DNA from 4 places in the Microbispora hainanensis genome. Region 4 is predicted to be linked to each of the others. Evidence: riboswitches for the same ligand, from Rfam matches in the RefSeq annotation. Region 4 holds a riboswitch; each other region holds the start of a gene.
What was found. Region 4 has a riboswitch for cyclic di-AMP ahead of OHB01_RS28205 (glycoside hydrolase family 25 protein). Riboswitches for the same ligand answer to the same signal wherever they lie in the genome.
Positions count from the first base shown of each region.

Region 1: another riboswitch for cyclic di-AMP. It lies ahead of OHB01_RS23515 (C40 family peptidase); the one in region 4 lies ahead of OHB01_RS28205 (glycoside hydrolase family 25 protein).
Region 2: another riboswitch for cyclic di-AMP. It lies ahead of OHB01_RS00115 (coiled-coil domain-containing protein); the one in region 4 lies ahead of OHB01_RS28205 (glycoside hydrolase family 25 protein).
Region 3: another riboswitch for cyclic di-AMP. It lies ahead of OHB01_RS29450 (CHAP domain-containing protein); the one in region 4 lies ahead of OHB01_RS28205 (glycoside hydrolase family 25 protein).

Region 1 is NZ_CP108086.1:5,024,878-5,029,080, forward strand. Features, by position in the region: gene OHB01_RS23505 (NYN domain-containing protein) at 1-916, shown strand, start outside; gene OHB01_RS23510 (C40 family peptidase) at 1,066-2,028, shown strand; cyclic di-AMP (ydaO/yuaA leader) riboswitch at 2,343-2,497, shown strand; gene OHB01_RS23515 (C40 family peptidase) at 2,569-3,177, shown strand; gene OHB01_RS23520 (hypothetical protein) at 3,282-4,190, shown strand.
Region 2 is NZ_CP108086.1:23,358-27,560, reverse strand. Features, by position in the region: gene OHB01_RS00125 (DinB family protein) at 1-323, opposite strand, end outside; gene OHB01_RS00120 (hypothetical protein) at 611-1,042, shown strand; gene OHB01_RS00115 (coiled-coil domain-containing protein) at 1,108-2,019, opposite strand; cyclic di-AMP (ydaO/yuaA leader) riboswitch at 2,054-2,192, opposite strand; gene galT (galactose-1-phosphate uridylyltransferase) at 2,263-3,321, opposite strand; gene OHB01_RS00105 (DeoR/GlpR family DNA-binding transcription regulator) at 3,500-4,203, opposite strand, start outside.
Region 3 is NZ_CP108086.1:6,379,323-6,383,525, reverse strand. Features, by position in the region: gene OHB01_RS29460 (SDR family oxidoreductase) at 71-832, opposite strand; gene OHB01_RS29455 (ArsR/SmtB family transcription factor) at 925-1,272, opposite strand; gene OHB01_RS29450 (CHAP domain-containing protein) at 1,421-2,095, opposite strand; cyclic di-AMP (ydaO/yuaA leader) riboswitch at 2,110-2,243, opposite strand; gene OHB01_RS29445 (SDR family oxidoreductase) at 2,566-3,465, opposite strand; gene OHB01_RS29440 (TetR/AcrR family transcriptional regulator) at 3,592-4,164, shown strand; gene OHB01_RS29435 (sensor histidine kinase) at 4,202-4,203, opposite strand, start outside.
Region 4 is NZ_CP108086.1:6,117,143-6,121,345, reverse strand. Features, by position in the region: gene secD (protein translocase subunit SecD) at 1-1,114, shown strand, start outside; gene OHB01_RS28205 (glycoside hydrolase family 25 protein) at 1,213-1,938, opposite strand; cyclic di-AMP (ydaO/yuaA leader) riboswitch at 1,951-2,096, opposite strand; partial or broken gene OHB01_RS39980 (undecaprenyl diphosphate synthase family protein) at 2,373-2,817, shown strand; partial or broken gene OHB01_RS39975 (oxygenase MpaB family protein) at 2,814-3,188, shown strand; gene OHB01_RS39970 (hypothetical protein) at 3,443-3,754, shown strand; gene OHB01_RS28190 (hypothetical protein) at 4,058-4,203, opposite strand, start outside.

The DNA of each region.
Region 1 (4,203 bases), 1.1 Mb from region 4:
GCGGGAGCAGGCGGAGACGCGGCTGCGCGAGCAGCTCGCGGCGCAGCGTGCCTCCGCCAAGGAGGAGATCGACCGGGTGCGCGAGCAGCTCAAGGCCGCCCGCGCGGAGAACTCCGACCTGCGGCGCAAGCTGCACGACGCCCGCGAGCGGGTCAAGGCCGCCGAGACCAGGGCGGCCGAGCTGGAGGCCGAGACGGCCGAGGCGCGTGCCAGGGCTGCCAGCGCCAACGGCGCGGCCGAGACCGAGCTGCGCCGGCTCAAGGAGCGCCTGGCGGACGCCGAGCGCCAGCTCGAGGCCAGCCGCAGGGCCGCCCGCGAGGGCCGCAGCATCGAGGACGCCCGGGTGCGGGTGCTGCTTGACGCGCTCCAGGACGCCGCCTCCGGGCTGCGCAAGGAGCTCGGCCTGCCCACGACGATCAGCAGGCCGGCCGACTACGTGAACGCGGTGGTGCCCGGCGAGCCGGGCGTGACGGCCGTCCCCGCGCGGGCGCTGGCCAACGACGACCCGCAGCTTCTCGACCAGCTCCTGGCCATCCCTCACCTGCATCTGATCGTCGACGGTTACAACGTGACCAAGACCGGTTATCCGTCGCTGACCCTCGCCGACCAGCGAGCCCGGCTGCTGACCGGGCTCGGCGGGCTCGCCGTGCAGACGCGGGCGGAGGTGACGTGCGTGTTCGACGGCGCCGAGCTGAACGGGCCCGTCCAGGTGTCCGCGCCGCGCGGGGTGCGGGTGATGTTCAGCGCGCCCGGGGAGATCGCCGACGACCTCATCCGCACGCTGGTGCGGGCGGAGCCGCCGGGGCGGGCCATCGCGGTCGTCTCCTCCGACCGGGAGGTGGCCGAGTCGGTGCGCCGCATGGGCGCCCGGCCGGTGCCCTCGATCCTGCTGCTGCGCCGTCTCGGCCGCGGTTGACGCGTCCCGCGCACGCCCCGGACCTGCGACGTCACAGTATGTGACGACTGCCGCGAATACCTGCGAATAGGTTGAAGCTTCAAGATCGCCTAGATAGAGTCGCGCCGCAGGTTTCGTCGATCAAAGAGGTTTATCCTCAAGGGGGCTCAGTGCGAGGGCGTGTGCCGGTGGCCGCCGGTCTGGCCGCCGTGGTCCTGCTCACTCCGATGACGGGCGCGCAGGCGGATCCGAAGCCCACTGTCGCGCAGGTGAAAGCGAAGCTGAGCAAGCTCAACGCGCAGGCCGACCAGCTCGTGGACCGTTATAACGCGGCCAACGAGAAGTGGAAGAAGGCCCGGCAGAAGTACCTCACGATCAACGAGGACTACAAGAAGCAGAACGCCCGGGTCGAGGAGTTACGCTCCGGGCTGGTCTCGATGGCCGTCAGCAGCTACCAGGTCGGCGACATGGGGTCGTGGGGCGGCGTCTTCTACAGCTCCAACCCCGACGCCATGCTCAGCGGTCTCGCCACGCTCAACCACATGTCGGCCGAGCGGGCCGGGCGGCTCAAGGCGTACGAGGGCGCCATCAAGGACCTCAAGAACCGCCGCAACCAGAGCAAGCAGGTCTACAAGGAGGCCGCCGACGTCAAGGACGAGCTGGCGGACGAGAAGGAGAAGGTCGACAAGCTCGTCCGGGAGCAGATGAAGCTGCTGCGCTCGCTCGGGACGTTCAACCCCGGCAACCCCAACAGCGCCGGCGTCGTCTACAACGGGCCGGCGTCCGGCAACGCGCTGGCCGCCCTCCAGTTCGCCTACAAGCAGATCGGCAAGCCCTACCGCTACGGGGGCACCGGACCGGGCGCCTGGGACTGCTCCGGGCTCGTGCAGGCCGCGTGGGCGGCGGCGGGCGTCCGGCTGCCCCGGACGAGCTACGAGCAGTGGGCCTGGGGCGCGAGCCGCCGGGTCTCGCTCGACGACCTCCAGCCGGGCGACCTGCTCTGGCACGCCGGATACGGGCACGTCGGCATCTACGCCGGCGACGGGAAGGTCGTTCATGCCCCGCAGACCGGCGATGTTGTGAAAGTCGTCACACTCGCCGAGTATCACGCGATCGGAGCCGTGCGCCCCTGACGGTCCCGCCGTCTCCGTGACGATCTGTGACTGACGCGGCAAATGTGACCCCATCGGCGCTTGTTGTGCAAATTGTGGGCAGGGTCACATTTGGCGCATTCGCGGTGTGGGTAAGCTGCGATTTCTTCTCCGCGGCCTTCGTTATGCGATCTTTATCCGGCCGGAGCGCTTTGCCGAACGCCGCGAGTCCTGGGTAGCTTCTGGGCCGCGGCGAGCACGCCTCGCCGCCGTGCGTCCCGGTCCGGCCGGCCGGTCGCAGTCATCCAGCGGCATCGGCGTCCTTCATCACCCTCCCCCCGTGGGATCCCCCCGACGCCGATGGCCAGCCGAGTCCGTGCAGTCAGGAGGCACGGAGCCGGGGAACCACCGACCTTCACGCGAAGGTCCGGGGTGAATCGGCGCATCGCGCGCCGTAGGGCGACTTCCCCGCCCGAACCCGTCAGCTAACCCGGTAGGCGTGAGCGGAAGACCCGAGGAGAGATCCTGTCTACCACCCCCAGTCTGTCCCGTCTTGCCCGAATTGCCGTTAGTGGTGCCGCGTTGACGGCATCCGTAGGTGTCGCTGGAGCACATCCGGCGGCGGCAGCCGGCACGGCGGCCGACCCGGCGGCCGACCCGGCGACGGTCACGGTCGTCACGACGGCCACGGCGACGAAGACGGCCACCAAGACGGCCACGAAGACGGGCGCCGAGGAGAGCGCGAAGACCGCCGCCCGCAACGCCGCCGCGAAGAAGCGGACCAAGAGGCACACCGCCAAGCGGAAGATCAGCAGGGCCTCGCTCCAGCGGGCCAGGGCCCGGCGCGCGGTGAAGGCCGCCGAGAAGCAGATCGGCGACCCCTACCGCTACGGAGCCACGGGACCGGGCGCGTTCGACTGCTCGGGCCTGGTCCAGTACGCCTGGCGCAAGGCCGGCGTACGGCTGCCGCGCACGACGTGGTCCATCCGCAGCGCGGTCAGGAAGAAGGTGTCCTGGGGGCACTTCGAGCCCGGTGACCTCATCTTCACCAGCGGCGGCGGCCACGTCGGCATGTACGTCGGGCACAACAGGATGATCCACGCCCCGCACAGCGGCACGCGGGTCAGGATCGACAAGCTGGACGCCTACCGGAGGAGCACCTTCGTGGGTGCCGTCCGGCCGGGCGTCTGACGGGCACCGGTCACCAAGCCCCCTCGACCGGCGCCGTCCTTACGGCCCCGTCCACCTCGCCGAGGTGGGCGGGGCCGTGACATGCGCTGGCTACCATGCACGGCGTGACTGTCACGAGCGGCGTGCCCGCGTGCGCGCCGGGCGTGCGTGCCGGAGCCGGCCGGAGCCGGCCCGGACCCGCCGGGGCCACTCCCCGCCGGATCGCGGCCGTGGCCGTCGCGCTGGCCGCGCTGCTGGCCGGGCCCGCCGCCGCGGCGCCGCCCGACCCGCTGCGCGCCCTGCGGCTCGACGCCCGCGCCGCCGTACGCGAGCATCCCGGCATGTGGACCGGTGCCTCGGTCGCCCGCGGCGAGCGCGCCGTCGTCGTCGGGTCGCCCCGGCCGCTGGTCGCCGAGATCGCCGCGCTGGCCGGCCGCGCGGGCAGTACGGTCACGAGGGTCTGGGGCGGGCTCGGCGGCGCGGTGGTCCTGGTGCCGCGCACCGAGGAGCAGGCCGCCGTGCTGGCCGCGCCGGCGAAGGTGGACGGCCTGGCGGCCGTCGCCACCGGCGACCGGGTGATCGTGCAGCCGGCCGCGTTCGCCCGCCTGTCCGCGACCGGCCGCCTGGTCGTCATGACCCACGAGCTGACGCACGTCGCGACCGCCGGCCGCCGCACGGTGCCGATGTGGCTCATGGAGGGCTTCGCCGACTACGTGGGCTACCTGGACAGCGGGCTGCCGGTCCGTACGGTCGCCGCCGAGCTGGCCGCCGACGTCGCGGCCGGGAGGGCGGCGCTCGGCGGCCTGCCGGGGCCCGCCGACTTCGCCGCCAGGCCCGCCCAGGCGTACGAGGAGGCGTGGCTCGCCTGCCGCTACATCGCGGCCCGGTTCGGCGAGCCGAGGCTGGTCGCCCTCTATCGCGCCGCGCTGCGCGAGGAGATCGGCGCCGCCCTGCGGGAGGAGCTCGGGCTGACCGCCGGCGACCTGACCCGCGCCTGGCGGTCGTGGTCGCGCGAGCAGCTCGCCCGGACCTGATCGTCCGACCGCG
Region 2 (4,203 bases), 2.7 Mb from region 4:
GCCTGCCAGGTCGCGAAGGCCTCCTCGGCCGACGCGGTGTCCACATTGTCGAACTCGCCGTCCGGGTCGTCGGCACTGAAGTAGATGCCGCCAAGATCCTCGCCGTTCAGCCGCCTCCGGAACCAGGCCCGCTCGACGTCGGCCATGTGCCGTACGAGGCCGAGCAGCGACATGCTGGAGGGCGGCACCGAGCGCAGCCGCAACTGCTCCTCGGTGAGGCCCCGGCACTTCACGGCGAGGGTGTCACGGTGCCAGTCCAGCCAGGCGCGCAGCATCTCGCGCTCTCCCGCGACGACGGGGGGATCGATACGTGTGTCGGTCATCCCGGCATCCTCCCCCGGACTCGGCGCGTAGTCACCCCGATTAGCGGGCGGAGGCACCCGGCGGTTCTGCCCGTCCCGGCACCCCCCTCCTGAGCGCGGTTCATGACGTAGCCGAAGGCCGGGCCGCACGCCGGGCCTGCGCCCGACGGGAGGCCGAACCCGGCCGTCTTGACTCGGATTCGGACAGGTAATTGATCAGACTTGTGTAATTGTGGCGAATGTGATCAAAATCAGTTCAGCCTTCAACTACTTGGTTGAAGCGTCACACCGTACGGATGAGGAGAGGCATGAAGCGCACCATCTCCGTTCTCACCGTCGCCGCCGGCGTTCTCGGCGTCACGCTCACCGGCGCCGGCCCCGCGCTCGCGGACACCTCCGCAGTGGACTGCTCCACGGGCGGGTACACCTACGTCGTCAACAAATACGTCCCCACCAACGTCGAGTCGCCGGCGGTGGACAATCGCCTCTACAACATCGCCGGTCCGACGGCGTACACGCACGAGGTCTGCCTCGACATCCCCGACAACGAGACGTTCACGATCGAGGTCCGGATCGGGCCCACGGGGTCACAGCAGGTCATCGTGGACGACCGGCCCGGGGACAAGATCTTCCGCTTCTCGCCCGGCACCAACACCTTCTGGCAGGTCTACGGCACGCTGACCGGGCCCGGCAGCACCTACCTCTACTACACCTGGCACGAGAAGCAGATCCCGGCCTGACCCGGAGCGGGCCGGCCGCCTCGCTCGCCGAGGTGGCCGGCCCACCCCGCGAGTGCCCTGGCAGGTCAGTACATCGAGATGTGTACGTGGTCGTAGTGGTTGGCGGTGATTCCGCCGCGGTCGGACATGAGCCGCCAGCCGGGACGGCCGAGGTTGTAGATGCGCTGCTGCCAGATCACGTACATGACGCCGAGCTTGGGGCCGTTCTTGATGGCCCAGTCGGCCAGGCTGTCGCCGAGCGCCTTCATCTCGGGGGAGGGCATGGCGCCGCCCGAGCTCATCATGAAGTCGCAGGCGCGCCCGAGAGGATGCTCGCCGCTGTTCTCCGCCCGGTAGCAGCCCACCGGGAACCGCAGGCTGAAGTGGTTTTCGACCTCGGTGCGCATGAACCTCATCCGGGGCGTGATGTTGTCGGCACCGCTGGGCAGCTCCGGTGCCCACGACCCACCCGGGAGCTTTCCCGGCGCGATCGGGATCAGCGCGTCGAGCTTGTCCTTGATCTCGTCGATGAGGTCCTCGGCGTCCTTGCGCTGTACGGCGACCGCCTCGGCCTGCGCCTTCAGTTGCGCGGTCAGCGTCTTGGCGGCGTCCGCGGCCTGCTGCCGGGCGTCGCGCACCCGGTCGAAGTGCGCGAGCCGGGCGGCCTGTTCCTCTTTGAGCTGGTAGTTGAGCGCGGCGGTGTTCATGTCGGGCAGCGCCATCGCGCTTTCGGTCTGGTAGCGCAGCCCGGCCATCTGCCGTACGGCGTCGCTGGCGGCCTGGTAGTCGGCCTGGGCCCTGGCCAGCCGGTCGCGAGCCGCCTTCTCCTCCTCACGGGCCTTGGCGAGGGCGACACGCTTGGCGTTGTAGTCGGCGATCAGCCGGTTGACCTTCTGCCGCAGGTCCGACAGCTCCTTCTTGAGCTGTTTCTCCGTCGGTTTGGGCTCGGCGACGCCCGGCGCCGCCGTACCGAACACGAGGACGGCGGAGGCGAGCACGCCGACAGCCAGGGGGAATGCGCGGGGCAGAGCCCACTCCTCTCCATCTGCCGACCGGGTTAGCTGACGGGTTCGGGCTGGAGGAGCCCGGGCAGGCGACTGCCTTGACCCCAGGTGCGTGATTGGGTCCCCGGTTCCCGGGCGGGGCGCCCGGGATTAGGCGTACCGGTTGTGACGGCCGGTGTCAGGGATACTAGTGGTAAAGAAACCGTCGCTGCCACCAAAGCCGCAATCAATCGGAGATCAGGCCGTTATCGCCTCGCGAAGCATCCGGGCGGCCTCCTCGGGCAGCACGTCGTTGACGAACGCGCCCATGGCCGACTCCGATCCGGCCAGATACTTGAGCTTGTTGGGCGCCCGCCGGATCGTGAAAAGCTGCAGGTGAAGGTAGGCGAGGTCGCGCCGGTAGGTGACAGGAGCCTGGTGCCAGGCCGCGACGTACGGCATGACGACGCCGAACAGCCCGTCCAGGCGGCGCAGCACCTCGATGTAGAGCGGCGCGAACGCGGCTCGCTCCTCCGGCGACAGCGCCGGGATGTCGGGCACCTGGCGGTGCGGGTAGACGTGCACCTCGAACGGGTAGCGCGCGGCGGCGGGCACGAAGGCCGTCCAGTGCTCGTTGGCGGCCACCACCCGGGGGCCCTTCCGCTCGGCGGCCAGGACATCCGCGAACAGGTTGCCGCCCTGATGACGGGCGGCGGCGTTCAGCATCTGCCGGGTGCGCGGCGTGACGTACGGATAGGCGTAGATCTGCCCGTGCGGGTGCGGCAGCGTGATGCCGATCTCGGCGCCGCGGTTCTCGAAGCAGAAGACCTGCTCCACGCCGGGCAGCGAGGACAGCTCGGCCGTACGGTCGGCCCACGCCTCGACGACCAGCTCGGCCTGCTCGTCGCTCAGCGAGCTGAACGACGCGTTGTGGTCGGAGGTGAAGCAGACGACCTCGCAGCGCCCGATCCCCGGACGCACCTCGCTCAGCCCGCCCACCTGCTCGTACGAGCCCGTGTTGAAGCTGAACGACGGGAAGCGGTTCTCGAACACCGCCACCTCGTACGGCGAGGGGATCTCCGAGCCGGGATGACCCGGGCAGAGCGGGCACTCCTCCGCCGACGGCAGGTGTGTGCGTGTCTGGCGATGCCGGGCGACGGCCACCCACTCGTCCATCAGGGGGTCGTAGCGCAGCTCGGAGGCGAGCGGGCGCGGCGGCAGGTCCCTGGTGTCGATGGCGCTGTGGTCGGCGTCGTCGCGCCGGTCGAAGTAGATCAGCTCACGGCCGTCGGCGAGATGGGTGATGGTGCGCTTCACAGAGCGGTCTCCAGCTTCACGGTGCGATCTCCGGCTTTCACGGTGCGGTGTCCCGGGTCGGAGCGGGCTTACAAGGGGGTCGGTGCGGGTTTGCGAAAGGGGGACACGGCGGGCGCGCGGAGGCCGGGGGATGCACCGGGTTTACTACAGGCGTCGGAGGACGTGCGGCGGGCCGGCGTCACAGCGCGGTCTCCAGCTCGGTCTCCCCGGACGGATCGACGAGGAGGAGCTCGCCGGCGTGCTCCGACAGCGCGTCGCGTGCCTCCTCCGGCAGGCCGACGTCGCTCACGACCACGCCGGCCTCGTCGAGGGCGGCGATCGTGCTGAAGCCGATCGTCCCCCACTTGGTGTGGTCGGCCAGGACCACGAGCTGCTGGGCGGCCGCGATGAGGGCGCGGTCGGTCTCCGCCTCCAGCAGGTTGGGCGTGGTGTAACCGGCCCGGACGCTCATGCCGTGCACGCCCAGCATGAGCGTGTCGACGTTCAGGGAGCGGACGGCCGCCACGGCCACCGGGCCGACCAGCGCGTCGGAGGGCGTGCGCACGCCTCCCACCAGCACCACGGTCTGGTCGGGCCGTCCCGCGCGGTGGAAGACGTCGGCCACCTGCACCGAGTTGGTGATCACGGTCAGCTCGGGCACGTCCACCAGATGGTGGGCCAGTGTCCAGGTCGTGGTGCCGGCCGAGAGCGCTACGGAGCTGCCCGGCCGCACGAGCAGGGCGGCCCTGCGGGCGATGGCCTCCTTCTCGGCCTGCTGCCGCACCGACTTGGCCGCGAAGCCCGGCTCCTCCGTCGAGCCCGTGCCGGTGGCGGTCGCCCCGCCGTGCACCTTGACGATCAGGCCGCGTTCCGCGAGGACCTCCAGGTCGCGGCGGATCGTCA
Region 3 (4,203 bases), 260 kb from region 4:
ATTCCCCCGGGCTGTGACCTGGGTCGACGTCATCAACCTGGGGTTTGAGCCGCACTCCCTGTTCTGAGGGTCACGAAGCCGTGGAGAACTGGGCCGGTAGGCCGTCCAGCAACTGACTCAGCAGCCCGTATCCGCCATCGACCCGGATCACCTGGCCGGTGACCGTGGCGAACGCGCCGTCCACGAGCGCGGCGATCGGGCGAGCCAAATCCTGCGGCCGCAGCATCGTGCCGGTCACCGACCGGTCACCGAAGTGGCGCCGGATGCCATCGGTGAACACCTCAGCGGTGGCATCGGTACGAACCGCGCCAGGGGCGACGGCATTGACGGTGATGCCGTCCCGTATGGTCTCGCCGGCGATCTGCTGGGCGAAGGCGTTCACCGCGGCTTTGGCAGTGGACTGGGCGGCACTGCCGATGATCAGCTCGGCCGCGGTAGCGGAGACGTAGACGATCCGGCCGGACCGCCGCCGGCGCATGACCGGCAGCACCCGCCGGGTCAGGTGGTATATGCCGGCCAGCTCATCGCTGATCTTGGCTGCGAACGCCTCCCACGGCACATGCTCCAGCGGGCCGAAAGGCGGCGCCGCGGTGTGGGCGTTGCCCACAAGCACGTCGATCCGCCCGTGCTCGGCGACCACCCGGTCCACCAGCATGGTCACCTGGGCTTCGTCGGTCACGTCGGCCTGTACCGCCTGCGCGGCGCCGATCTGCTTGACCACCAGCTCCGCGGAGTCGGCGTCTCTCAGATAGTTGACTATCACGTGATAGCCGAGCCGGCCCAACTCGAGCGCGGTCGCGGCTCCGATTCCCCGGCCGGCTCCGCTAACCAGCGCCCAGCAGCGCTATGACCACGGCGTGACTCCTGCCGGCCAGGTGATTCTGAGCCAATAATGCAGATTGCGGCGATCTGCACGCGCACGGCTTACGGACGGGCGTCGTCCCGGAGTCGGCGCTCGCGCCTGCCGCGGGCGAGTTCGGTGCCCAGGGCGTCGAGGCGCTGGTTCCAGAAGCGGCGGAAGTGGTCGAGCCAGGTGTCGACCTCGCGGAGCGGCGCCGGGTCGACGGCGTAAAGGCGCCGGGTGCCCTCGGCCCGGACCGTCGCGAAACCGCTCTCCCGCAGCACGCGCAGGTGCTGGGACACCCCGGGCTGGGAGATCCCGAACTCCTCCTGCACGATCGCGCCGATCTCCCCGGCGGGGCGCTCGCCCTCCGCGAGCAGTTCCAGGATCCGGCGGCGCACCGGATCGCCGAGGACGTCGAACGCGTGCATGCCGTCAGGCTCGCAGCTCGCGCTCGCGTAGGTCAATTCGGCAGGAGCCGTACGCTCCCGGCCGGGACGGCGAAGCGCGCCGGGATCACCGGCGCGCTTGTGGGCCGTCGTCGGAACGACGATGGATCGTCCGCCAGAAGGCCGTCCGTCAGGAGGAGGCGGACAGGTCCCCGGGGTACATCGGGTAGCCGTATCCCGCCACCTGCCAGGTGGGACGGGTGCGGGCCTCGACGGCGCCGCCGTCGCCCGTGTTGCCCTCGATGGTCTGGATCGTTCCGTCGCCGTTGTCCTTGACGACGAACCCGACGTGGTTGATGTCGTCGATGTGCTTGCTGCCGCTCCAGGCGAAGAACACCACCGCGCCCGGCTTGGGCGTGTGACCCCAGCGGCCGTGGTCGGCGAACCACTGCGCGTGCTTCACGGTGTACGCGTCGGCGCCCATCACCGGGCCGATGCCGAGCTGCTGGCCCACCCAGGACACGAACATGTCGCACCAGGGGGCGTTGAGGTAGTCGGCGAGCTTGCCGCCGTCGCGGGCGAGGGTCTCGCGGGCGCGCGGCGTGGACATGTACCACTCCTGGAACTTGGTGCCGCCGCCCTTGGCGTTCTCGCTGATCCCGATCTGGCTCCTGGCCAGCTTCAGCACGTCGGCCGAGGTGATCTTGGGCAGCCTGGCGGCGATCTCCGGCATGGACTGCGCGGTCGCCGGACCCTTCCCGGTCGCCGGGTTGTCCGCGTGCGCCGCGGGCGCCGCGATCAGCACGGCCGAGGCGAGGGCTCCGCCCGCGAGGGCAGCGCGGACCCAAGTGGTGAAGACGTGCATGGTGGGGCGTTCTCCCTTACTTCCATGCCACCTACCGGGTTAGCTGACGGGTTCGGGCTGGAAGTCGCCCTACGGCACGCATGCCGATTCACCCCAGGAGAGGTGGGTCCCCGGCTCCGCGCGGACGCGGACTCGGCGGCCGGGCGGCAGGCCGGGATGGCCGGCCGCGTCGGTCTGAGGAGGGCTTCTTGACCATTGAGATGAGCAAGTGCGCCCTGAGCTGCCTAAAAGCTAATAGACCAGGTCAGACCGGTCAAGTAACTACAAGAGGGATTTTACCCGTCAAGTCCGGTACAAAGCGGACGGCAAGGGTACGGTGAGGCGGCCCCCGATCAGCGGGACCCCGCCCCTGACGGCGATCCCGCCCTGCCCCGCCCTCCGCCGCGGGCCCGGCGCGGGGGCGCTACCCCCGCGCCGGGACCCGGAAAAATCTCCCGGCCTCGCTTGACGCGCCCTTGGTCGCGGCGTCGTCAACGGGAGATCGCGTACGCGCCCGCGTCGAGGTCGTCGACGAGGGCCGGGCCGGTGGGCGTCCACCCGAGGAGGGTGCGCGTCGCGGTGCTGGTCGCCGCGAGGTCCATGCCGAAGAAGTTGCCGATCCACCCGAAGTGGTCCGGCACGTCTCCGGGGGCGATCGAGGCGACGGGAAGGCCGAACGCGCGGCCGAACGCCTCCGCGATCACGCGGGTCGGGACGCCTTCCTCGGCGACGGCGTGCAGCCGCGCGCCCGCGGGCGCCTTCTCCAGGCCGAGTGCGACCATGCGGGCGGCGTCGCGCACGTGCACGGCGGACCAGCGGTTGGCGCCGTCGCCCGGGTAACCCGAAACGCCCTTCTCGCGGGCGATCGCGGCGAGGATCGCGATGAAGCCGTGGTCGCCGGTGCCGTGCACGGTCGGCGCGAAGCGCAGGCTCACGGTGTGCACGCCACGCTCGACGAACTCCAGCGCCAGGTTCTCGCTCCCGCCGCGGGGCGAATCGGGGCCGTGGAACGGCGACGGGTCGTCCTCGGTGGCGGGCCGGCCCGGGGCGAAACCGGCGAGTCCCGAGGCGAGCAGGAACGGACGACCGGTTCCCTCCAGCGCCTCGCCGATGGTCTGCACGGCGGCTCGTTCGGTCGCCGCCGTGCCGGCCGGGTCGGACCAGTCGTGCTTGTTCGCGAGATGGATGACGGCGTCGGCGTCCCGGGCGCCCAGGCGGATGCCCTCGAGATCGTCGAGGTCGCCGCGGCGGACCCGGGCCCCCTTGCCCTCCAGGGCGGCGGCGGACGCGTCCGACCTCGCCAGTCCGATGACCTCGTGACCGGCGGCGAGCAGCTCATCGGTCACCGCGGAGCCGATCCATCCGGAGGCTCCGGTGACGAAAACACGCATGAGGAATCTCCTTCGGCGCACCGCCGGCAGGGCGGAGCGACTTCCCGAAAAACTGATGTCTGTGACTGACGTCAGTCACAGACATCACGGTACTCCTTCGTGGCCGTCATCACTACACTTGATCGCATGACGCGTTGGGCGCCCGGGGCCGCCGAGCGGCTGCAGGAGGCCGCGCTCGAACTGTTCGCGACCCACGGGTTCGAGCAGACGACCGCCACGGACATCGCACAGTCCGTCGGCCTGACCGAGCGCACCTTCTACCGCCACTTCAGCGACAAGCGCGAGGTCCTCTTCCACAACCAGCACCTGTTCACCCAGGCGTTCCTCGCCGGTGTGGAGGCCGCGCCGCCGGACGCGTCGCCGATTGAGATCGTCGCCTGCGCCCTGCGGTCCGCGACGTCCTTCTTCCCGGACGAGCGCCGGCATCATTCGCGAACCCGGCAGTCCGTGATCGACCAGAACCCCGCGCTGCAGGAACGCGAGCGGCACAAGCTCGCCACCCTCGCCGAGGCGGTCGCGGGCGCCCTGCGCGCGCGAGGCGTGGACGAGCCCGCGGCCACCCTGGCGGCGGAGTCGGGCGTCACCGTGTTCAAGATCGCTTTCGTTCAGTGGCTCCGCGAGGACGAGCAGCGCTCCCTCGCCGCCCTCGCGGAGGACATGCTGCGCGAACTGCTGGCCCTGACCCGCGACCAGGCCTGAGCGACCCGCGGGGTCACGGCGCGCACGGCCGCACGGCTT
Region 4 (4,203 bases):
CGCCGCCGGGCTGCTGTTCTGGCTGGCCTCGGGGCCGGTGAAGGGCTTCGGCGTGACGCTGGCCATCGGCGTGCTGGCCTCGTTGGTCTCGGCCATGCTGATCACCCGGGTGCTCACCGCCGCGCTGATCGGCAGGATCGGCCCGCGGGCGTCCGGCATCGGCTCGATCGGCCGGGTCAGGACGTGGCTGACGCGGCGCGACCCGGACCTGATGCGGCGCGGGCGGCTGTGGCTCGCCGTCGCGGCCGGGCTGCTCGTGGTCGCGGGCGCGGGCCTGGTCACCCGCGGCCTCAACTACGGCGTCGAGTTCACCGGCGGCCGGATCGTGGAGTTCGGCACGAGCAGGCCCGTGGACGTCGCGGCGGCCAGGCAGGCGGTGGCGGACGCCGGGTTCCCCTCGGCCGTCGTGCAGCGGTCGGACGACGCGCTCTCGGTGCGCACCGGGCAGATCAGCGCCGACGACGTGGTCCGCATGGAGGAGGCGCTCGACCGGCGCGTGGGCGAGGTCGCCAAGCAGCGCGACGAGCTGATCGGGCCGAGCCTGGGCGAGGAGCTGCGCCGCAACGCGATCATCGCGCTCGCTGTCGCGCTCGCCGCACAGCTCGTCTATCTGGCGTTCCGGTTCCGGTGGACGTTCGGCACGGCGGCCGTGGCGGCGCTGTTCGTGGACGCGGCCGTCGTCGTCGGCGCGTTCGCCTGGATGGGCAGGCCGATCGACGGGGTGTTCCTGGCGGCGATGCTCACGATCATCGGTTATTCGGTCAACGACAAGGTCGTGCTGTTCGACCGGGTGCGCGAGCTGTGGCCGGTGCGCCGCCGCGAGCCGTTCGGCCGGGTGGTGAACGCCGCGATCCTGCAGACCGCGCCGCGCACGGTCAACACCGGGCTCGGGGCGCTGTTCATCCTGGCGGCGCTTGCGGTGTTCGGCGGCGACTCGCTGCGCGACTTCGCCGTCGCCCTCCTGATCGGCATCGTCGCCGGCACGCTGTCGTCGTCGTTCGTGGCCGGGCCGGTGGCGATCGCGCTGGAGCGGCGCTCCGGCCAGGCGCCGCCGGCTCCCGCCGCGCCCCGGGTCAGGCCCGTACGCCGCGACGACTCCGGCGCGGTGGTCTGAGGCCGGTACGGCTCCCGGCGCGTCCCCCCGGGGCGGGCGATCCGCCCCGGGGGGACGCCGGGCTGTCGGCGGCGCTGCCAGCGGCGTTATCGGCGGCGTTATCGGCGGCCGAGCGCGCGCAGCTGGGCGGGCGTCAGCGAGGAGACGTTCTGGTCGATGGGCTCATCGGTGTACTGGTGGATGGCCCAGGTCTTCCAGTCGGCGGGCGGCGTGATGTCGCCGGGCGCCTTGCTGTAGTGGGCCACCCACAGCGGGTACTGGCCGAGGCCGCGGCCGTACTTGTTGGCGAAGTTCCACCCGCTGTAGAACATCGGCCTGGTGCCGGTCTTGGCCGTCACATACTCCAGCCAGGTCTTGGCCCACTTGTTGACCTGCTCGACGGACTCGCCGTCCGCGGTCTCCAGGTCGAGGACCAGGATGTCGCCGGGCTTGCTCGGCTGCGAGTTCACCACGCTGAGGAAGTGGTCGGCCTCGGCGATGGGGTCGTTGGAGGGGTGGCCGTAGTGGTAGGCGCCGCGGACGATGCCCTTCTTGGCCAGCTCCCGCCAGTGCCGGGGGAAGGACGAGTCGACCCAGTCGGTCCCCTCGGTGGCCTTGATGAAGCCGAACTGCGCGCGGCTGTTCATCCAGTCGTGGTCGGCCTCGTAGCCGGAGACGTCCTGACCGTACGTGTGCGGGTTCGCGTACGCCGGGGCGGCGGGCAGAGCCACGGCCGCGGTGATGCCGGCCGTGGCGGCCGAGACCGCGAGGGTCGCCGCCGCGAGGGCGGAGCGCAGGCGCCGGCGCGAGTGCCGGCCCCCGAGGGAGAGCCGATGGGTGGACATGACGAGGTTGACTCCTTGCTTCCATGCCGCCTACCGGGTTAGCTGACGGGTTCGGGCAGGAAGTGCCCTACGGGCGCATCTGGGGGCCTGCGCTCCGATTCACCCCAAAGAGAGTGGGTCCCCGGCTCCACATGACGCGGATTCGGCGGCCGCGCGGTCATGGGACCACGCGGACCGGGCAACGACACGGCAAGGGATGGGTCGCCGGAGGCGGGTCGTTACCCCATACCGTGTGCCCTAAAGGTACACAATTCACCAGAATGGTGTAAACAGGACAAAACACGCCTTTACCTGGCACAACGCGGCAGCACCTGGTCCGGACCCGCTTGAAGTAAGGGCCGTGGCTAACAACGGTAAGTAGTCGATCTCTCACCGACTGTGCAAGCCTCGTCGCCGTGAGGGTGAGAAGCGTCCCCCGTCATGTGGCGTGCGTCATGGACGGGAACGGCAGGTGGGCCGCGCAGCGGTCCCTGCCCCGCACCGAGGGGCATCGGGCGGCCGAGACCGCTGTCCACGGCGGCCGCCGCGACATCGTCGAGGCCGCCAGGTCGCTGATCCGCGACGGCGTGCCGCCCGAGCAGGTCACCGAGGAGAGTTTCGCCCGTCGTCTGCCCCACCCCGACATGCCGGAGGTCGACCTCGTCATCCGCACCTCCGGCGAACAGCGCATCTCCAACCTCATGCTCTGGCAGGTGGCGTACGCCGAATGGGTCTTCCCCCCGGGTGCTGTGGCCCGACTTCCGTGCCGGGCACTTCTGGGAGCGCCTGGAGATCTACCGGCGGCGCCACCGCCGGTTCGGCGCCACACCGGCACCGATCTCGGCACCGGTCTCGGCACCGGTCTCGGCACCGACACCGACAGGAAAGGGACGTCGATGAGTGACGCAGCACCGGGATCCATGCTCCACGAGCTGACCCGGCAGACGCGCTGGGGGCTGGTGGCGACCCGGGCCATCGTCCTGGAGGCCGCGCACCCGCAGATCGGCGCGGCGCTGATCACCAACTCGACCTTCGTCGCGCACCCGTGGCGCCGGCTGCGCAACACCGTGCTCAGCGCGCAGCGCATGGTGGACCCCGACATCCGGGTGCGGCAGCGGGAGGCGGCCCGGCTCAACCGCCTCCACGCGCGCATCACCGGCACCGACGCCGAGGGCCGCCCGTTCAACGCCGCGGACTCCGAGGCGCGCGCCTGGGTGGTGGCGACGCTGTTCGAGTCCACGGTCACGATGTGCCGGTTGAGCGGCGAGTCCCTCGACGGTCCGGTCCTGGAAAGGCTGTACGCCGAGTTCCAGTCGTTCCTCACCCTCATGGACCCCTACGGGGGCAGGCTCCCAAGGCGGGGGCGCTCCTGCGCCTCCTCACACCCGGCCCGGAGGCGGCCGGCACCGCCACCACCTCCGCGGCCGCCGCCGGGGGCTCCGCCGTACGATCCGCCGCGCGGTTCTTCTCCGAGGTCCTCGACCAGACCGGCGACGGCCACCTCGACTGGCCCGACCTCGCCGCGATGGCCAGGGAGATCGCCACCCGCCTCGACCTGGAGACTCAGGACGAGGACCGCCTGTTCGCGGCCTTCGCCGACTGGTGGCGGGAGCTGCAGCAGGAGCTGGACACCGACGGCGACGGACGCATCACCGGCCACGAGTACGCCGCGGCCTCCGCCGCCCTGGCCGGCCCGGCGCTCATCAGGATCGCCGAGGTACTGTTCGACGTCACCGACACCGATGACGACCAGACCATCGATGTGAGGAGTACCGGTCTCTCTTCCGTACGGCGTTCGACCACGACTCGGGCGACGACGATGATGACGGGCGGCTGACCCGGGGTGAGTTCGTCCGCCGGTTCCTCGGCTTCATGGCGGGCCGCCGGCACTCCGGCGGCTACGACCAGATGTTCGCCCAGGCCTGACGCGCTGTCGCCGCGGCCGAAGTCCAGGTCCCTGCCCGTGCGTGCGAAGGCGTAGAAGCGCTCGACGGTCTCGGCCGGCGCGCCCGCCGGGACACCGATCCGGCCCGCCAGCTCGGCGAAGGTGTCCGCCCGGAAAGCGATGCCCTGGCCGTAGAAACTCCTGCGGCACCGGCATGCCCGGCATGATCTGCGCGAACGGATAACGCGCCCGTGCCTAGGCGTCCATCACGAACCAGGCCGGGACGTGCCCGCCCGCGCCCTGGTCGTGCACGAAGTTCACGTACGGCACGGACTCGTCGGTGAACCTCCTGCCGTCCGCCGAGACGATGATCGACGGCGGGATGCACCGCTCGGACACCA